2 linked regions of the Granulosicoccus antarcticus IMCC3135 genome follow. Each later gene encodes a partner of the first gene's protein in a complex. Links are inferred from orthologs where the notes say so. Each region holds a gene or a part of one and is shown on either strand. Other genes may lie near its edges.

Region 1 (3,325 bases):
GCTGGAAGGTCATCGCCATCTGATCTGTTATGCGGTCAAGGCCAATAGTAATCTGGCTATTCTGAATATTCTAGCGCGTCTTGGCTCGGGCTTCGATATCGTCTCTGAAGGGGAATTGAAACGCGTGTTGGCGGCCGGCGGTGAGCCGGGCAAGATTGTCTTTTCCGGTGTTGGCAAAAGCACCCGTGAGATGGCGGCGGCTCTGGAGGCTGGTATCCGATGCTTCAATGTGGAGTCCGACTCAGAGCTTGAACGTCTGGCAGAAGTGGCGGCCGCCCACGGTGTCGTGGCTCCCGTGTCACTGCGTATCAACCCTGATGTGGATGCCATGACGCATCCCTATATTTCGACAGGATTGAAGGAAAACAAATTCGGTATCGGCATGGCCCATGCCATGGATACCTACCGGCGCGGTGCTTCTCTGGCCTCCCTGAATATCAAGGGAATCGATTGTCACATCGGTTCGCAGTTGACCAATCTGGAACCTTACGCCGATGCTATCGCTTTGCTGATAGACATGGTTGATCGCCTGGACGGTGAAGGTATCCATCTGTCTCATGTCGACATAGGGGGCGGTCAGGGTATTGCCTATACCAGCGAGGAATCACATCTGAATATCGCCAGCTGGGCTGACTGCGTCGTACAGGCAATCGGTGACAGGGATCTGGAAATTCTGGTCGAACCCGGTCGTTACATCGTGGGTCAGGCAGGTGTGTTGTTGACTCGGGTGGAGTACCTGAAGAGCAATGAAGATCGACATTTTGCCGTTGTGGATGCTGCCATGAACGATCTCATCCGACCGGCGTTGTACAGCGCCTGGCAAGGCATCGAAGAGGTGGAAACACTGGAGCGGGAGTCAAAAATCTATGATGTTGTGGGTCCGATCTGCGAGTCGGCCGATTTTCTCGGCAAGCAACGCGAACTGGCAATTGCTCAGAACGATTTGCTGTGTGTCCGCTCTTCAGGCGCCTATGCCTCTGTAATGAGTTCCAATTACAACACACGAGCACGCGCAGCCGAGGTCATGGTAAGTGGTGATGATGCGACTCTGGTACGTGCTCGTGAGGATATCGATGCCTTGTTTGCGAACGAATTCATGCTGCCATGAAGTCCATTGAATTTACCAAGATGCACGGTCTTGGCAATGATTTCATGGTCATTGACAATCTCCGGCAAGGGCTTGAACTGAGCCCGCAGCAGATACTCAGCCTCTCGGACAGGCATACCGGTATCGGTTTTGATCAGCTGCTGGTGGTGGAGCCTGCCAGTGTTGATGGTGTCGAGTTCGACTACCGGATTTTCAATGCTGACGGCACCGAAGTGGAGCATTGTGGCAACGGTGCACGTTGCTTTGCCCGCTTTGTCAGTGATCGTGGCATGACGAAAAATCGATCCATCCGCGTAAATACCTGTAATGGCGTGATAACGCTTGTCTTGCAAGATAATGGAGAGGTCATGGTGCAGATGGGCGTGCTGGTTTTCGAGCCTGCCGGGGTGCCTTTTCTAGCCGACAATGAGGCGCTTTTCTACGATCTTGAAGTCGCTGGGGAAAACTTTCAGGTAGGTGCTGCCAGTGTCGGTAATCCGCATGTGTTGCTACAGGTTGATGATGTTGATTCCGCCGAAGTTGAGCGTCTGGGACCATTGATTGAAAGTCACCCACGTTTTCCAAGACGGGTCAACGTCAGTTTCATGCAAATAATTGACAGACAAAATATTCGTCTGCGAGTCTTCGAAAGAGGGGTTGGTGAGACGCAAGCTTGTGGCAGCGGAGCCTGTGCTGCCGTGGCTATAGCGCATCGACAAGGAAAACTTGACAATTCGGTGTCTGTGACCTTACCCGGAGGCGAATTGAAAATACATTGGCCAAATGAAAAGACATCAATTGAAATGACGGGCCCATGTTCTACAGTCTTTGAAGGACAAACGAGAATGTAGAAAAACATGCAACCCGAACAAGCTGATCTGAGCCAGGTATTGACCGATGATGATGTACTCCGGTTTCTGAGTAGAAACCCTGAATTCTTCGTCAACAATCAGGACATTCTGCCAAGACTGCGCATACCCCATGAGACAGGTAGTGCAGTCTCTCTGATCGAAAGGCAAGTCAGCGTACTGCGTGGCAAATGCGGAACACTGGAAAACAGCCTGCGTGACCTGATCGGTGTTGCACGTGAAAACGAATCCTTACACCAGCGCCTGCACGTTTTGATCCAGGAAATCATTTCAGCCAGAAATCTCAACAAGATTGTCGATCTGACACGAGCCAGCCTGCAACAGAACTTCAACGCCGACGATGTTCATCTGCTGCTGTTCTGCACGGAGCCCAAAAAACCTGCTGTACGTAAGCGTACAAGCGCTGTGAGCGCGGCAAAGAGTGCGACCAAGGCTGCACCTCGGGTACGCACTCAAAAGCCGATTGAGGGCACGCAAATTGTGCCGCACGATGATTCGGCGCTAGAGCTGTTCAGTGAGTTGTTCGCCAATGCTGAGACGATTTGTGGTCTGCCGAGCGAAGAGCAACTATCGAGCCTCGTCGGTCAGGATCATTCCGATGTCGCCTCCGCTGCCTTGATACCACTGCAACATGAAAGACCACTGGGCGTCATCATACTGACCAGTCGTGACGAGTCGCGCTTTGCATCGGGCAAGGGTGTGATGTTCCTGAATCACCTGGGGCAATTGCTAAGTCGCAGATTGGCAACCTACGGCACCATTTTACCTGTAACGGTCGCGTGAAGATGGACAAGGCCAGAGAGGACAACGCTGGCTCTGTCATGATGGAGGAGGATGCTCAGGCTGCCGAGCAGGAAGACTCTGTCTTTCAGTCTGCCATTGACCAATACCTTGAAGATCTGCGCGTTGCTCGCCGGAGTTCACCGCACACTGTCAGCAACTATGCGCGCGATCTGCATGCGATTGCTCGTTCAGCTCAGACCAGAGAGGTTGACGGTTGGCGGAATCTGACGGCCGATCATGTTCGCAGCATCATCGCTGAACAACATCGTGATGGCATATCGGGCCGTAGTCTGGCTCGCCGTCTATCTGCGTTACGGGGTCTCTACAATTTTCTGATGGGGCAGGGTCTGTGTGAGGTAAATCCTGCGCAAGACATTCTGGCACCCAAGGACAAGAAAGCCCTGCCCGCGACGCTGGACCCGGACGAGGTCAGCAGGCTACTGGCACAGAACCTCAACGATCCGATGATCTGTCGTGATCTTGCCATGTTCGAATTGATGTATTCATCTGGTCTACGGCTGGCTGAACTGGTCAGCATTGACTTGGCAGATCTGGATCTGAGTGTCGGTCAGGTTCGTGTTACAGG
Region 2 (3,082 bases), 310 kb from region 1 along the record:
CTGATCGAGGTTTTCTTGGCAACAAACTTGAACCAGACCAAAAACACCCATCGAAAATGTCGGCCACTTGGCGAATTTCCTTAACGTTTTGTTGTCTTGAACACATTGCGTTATCCAACTCACCCAAATGACTCCGACTCGGTATGATTAGCTCCACTCACATCCAGCAGGCAGACCCGTGCCGATTCTCTCTTTGCATCTCCCGGCACTCTGTGCAGGGACTCGTAGCAAACCCATGAAATATCGTTTTCGCTGGCTGACTGGCATATGCCTGCTAGCTACCGCTTTGCTTGCCTCATGCAGCAACCGTACCGAGCTGGATGATTCCGTGGCCCAGCTCTCCTTCAGCACGCTCGATGGCCAGCAGATTGCCGTGGCCGACATCGACAGCCCGTTGTTCGTGAATTTCTGGTCAACCACGTGCGCTATCTGTCTGGCCGAGATGCCTGAGCTGGCTTCGCTCTACGATGACTACACACCGCATGGCGTAAAGGTAATCGCTGTCGCCATGCCCTATGACCCACCCAATGACGTGCTGGAACTGGCCCAGGCTCAACAGTTTCCTTTCCCGGTAGCCCTGGATCTCAAAGGGGATGCTGTCGCAGCTTTTGGTCCGGTACAGGGCACACCGATCAGCTTTCTGATGGATTCAGACGGTCGGCTGGTGAAACGGTATGTCGGTGCCATCGAGTTTGATGCGCTGCGCGACGAGCTCGACAAATTACTGGAGCTGGGCTGAGATGTTGTGGATCAAATCACTGCACGTTATTTTCATGGTGACCTGGTTTGCGGGGCTCTTCTATCTGCCTCGCGTATTCGTCTACCACGCCATGAGCGATCAGGCGAATCAAGGACAGATGGATACGTTCAAAGTGATGGAGCGCAAATTGCTGGCCATCACCAATATTGGCGCCCTGCTCACGATTGTCTTTGGTTCGCTGTTGCTGATCATCTGGCTGCCTGGTCTGATGACGCTAGCCTGGATGAAACTCAAACTCCTGCTGGTGCTGGGCCTGATCGGCTATCACCTTTATTGCGCCAGACTGGTCAGACTCTTTCGGGATGATGGTAATACCCACTCACACGTGTGGTATCGCTGGTTCAACGAGGTGCCGGTTGCGTTTCTGGCAGGAATTGTCATTCTGGTTATTGCACGACCATTCAACTGAACGACAGGCGCACTGAGAAGCTGCTGTCAGCCAAAGCAGGTGCGTCCCAAGCCTGAACCATTCAGGCACGATGGGACGCTCTGCAATCCGCCCTCAGAGCCTCCTGCGACCTAACTGAGCAGCTTGAGTGAACAGCTGACAGTCGTATCAACCAATAACGGCTCCAGCTCGGTCAAGGCTCGCTTGTAGACCTTGCGTTTGAAGAAGATGACCTGTCGGGATGGCTCCCAGTAATCCACCCAGCGCCAGTGGTCAAATTCCGGCTTCGGACTATTGGCCAGATCCACGGCTGTTTCATTGCCCAACATGCGCAGCATGTACCAGATCTGTTTCTGACCAATGCAAAGCGGCTTCTGATTCCGCCGCACATAACGCTTTGGCAGTCGATACTTCAGCCATTCACGCGTACAACCCAACACATCGACATCGCCGGGCGACAGCCCGGTCTCTTCCTTCAACTCGCGGTACATCGCCTCTTCGGGGGATTCTGCATGGTCAATTCCACCTTGTGGGAACTGCCATGCGTTCTGTCCAACTCGCCTTGCCCAAAAGACCTGCCCTTCGTTGTTACTCAGAATGATGCCGACATTCGCTCGATACCCATCGCAGTCAATCATGTCGGTGCTCAAATTTTTGATATATCCCCGATTCAACCAAAAAAAACCACCACTGGCAAATTGGCAAGCAGCAAGCAGACCGGTTTTTGACTCCACAAAGCGCTGAAATCAATGAATGAGGACTTCCCAGCAATCTGAATAAAGTTTTTTTTCACCCGAATGTTACATACATGGCGTTCAGACGCCGAACACAATAGCCACGAGAAAACGCAGCGCAACCGTCAGCAAGAACAGACCGAAATAGCGGGATAGCTGTGCACGTGATCGAGTGTGGGCGGCCCTTGCGCCCAATCGTGTCGTCATGATCGCCGCAGGCATGACCACCATCAGAGTCAGCAGGGAGACATACCCCATGGCATCGGCTGGTAGCTCGGGATTTCCCCAGCCGGCGATAACGTACCCGATGGCGCCCGGCACAGCAATCAGCAAACCCACACCAGCCGATGTTGATATGGCCTGATGGATAGTGCGCCCGTACAACGTCAGAATCATTGTTGACAGTGCCCCGCCGCCGATCCCCATCAGCGCCGACAACAAGCCGATACCCAGACCGTACGCGGACAACAGCCCTCGTCCGGGCAGAGTGTCTTTGATCTGCTGGCTGTTACCACCGAACAACATGCGGGTCGACATCACCCCACCAACAACGACAAACACTAACTGGAAGAGCTCTGCGTCGGCAAAACCTGCCAGCACGCTGCCACAAATCACACCAACCAGTATGGGCAGCAGCCAGGTGCGCAGTACTGCGAGATCAAGCGTGCCCAGGCGAGCGTGTTCACGCGCCGACAGGTATGAGGTGGGGATGATCATGGCCAGCGAGGTGCCGACCGCCAACGGCATGGCAATATCATCGACATTGCCGGTGAGACGGTAAACCTCAAAGAACACCGGCACCGATATGGCACCACCGCCGATACCGAAAAATCCGGCACAGAATCCGATGGCACAGCCGGCAACCAGCAAGGCTGCCATGATCAACAAGAGGGCGGATACATCCAGACCAACTGGCATGTCAGTTCACCGCCGATACCCGTAACAGGCCCATGCTGCTGGAACCCTCAGGTTCTTGGTAGAGTCACCCCACGCTGCCCCTGGTATTTTCCACCCCGGTCGGCGTAGGACGTTTCACAGACCTCGTCACTTTCAAAGAACAGCATCTGCGCGATACCTTCGTTGGCGTAGATCTTCGCCGGCAACGGTGTCGTGTTGGAAAATTCGAGGGTGACGTGACCTTCCCATTCGGGCTCCAGCGGCGTTACATTGACGATAATGCCGCAACGCGCATAGGTGCTC

What was found.
Region 2: the proteins of dapF (region 1) and IMCC3135_RS01530 are in contact, whole or in part, in a solved structure (PDB 5YGU), measured with the Escherichia coli proteins. The link is inferred for Granulosicoccus antarcticus IMCC3135 from one-to-one orthologs.

The regions. Positions count from the first base shown.
Region 1 is NZ_CP018632.1:17,109-20,433, forward strand. Bases 22-3,021 are described here. They hold dapF (diaminopimelate epimerase), read left to right. Parts: upstream 22-1,104; coding sequence 1,105-1,938; downstream 1,939-3,021. Other genes in these bases: lysA (diaminopimelate decarboxylase), read left to right, coding at 22-1,108; IMCC3135_RS00075 (DUF484 family protein), read left to right, coding at 1,945-2,739; xerC (tyrosine recombinase XerC), read left to right, coding at 2,742-3,021. Also shown: more of lysA, read left to right, coding at 1-21; more of xerC, read left to right, coding at 3,022-3,325. UniProt on the Escherichia coli protein: Involved in the succinylase branch of the L-lysine biosynthesis and in the biosynthesis of the pentapeptide incorporated in the peptidoglycan moiety. Catalyzes the stereoinversion of LL-2,6-diaminopimelate (L,L-DAP) to meso-diaminopimelate (meso-DAP).
Region 2 is NZ_CP018632.1:330,222-333,303, reverse strand. What follows is about bases 34-2,790. They hold IMCC3135_RS01530 (RNA pyrophosphohydrolase), read right to left. Parts: upstream 1,787-2,790; coding sequence 1,280-1,786; downstream 34-1,279. Other genes in these bases: IMCC3135_RS01525 (sulfite exporter TauE/SafE family protein), read right to left, coding at 1,964-2,790; IMCC3135_RS01535 (CopD family protein), read left to right, coding at 741-1,169; IMCC3135_RS01540 (TlpA disulfide reductase family protein), read left to right, coding at 236-739. Outside these bases: more of IMCC3135_RS01525, read right to left, coding at 2,791-2,800; dcd (dCTP deaminase), read right to left, coding at 2,848-3,082. UniProt on the Escherichia coli protein: Master regulator of 5'-end-dependent mRNA decay.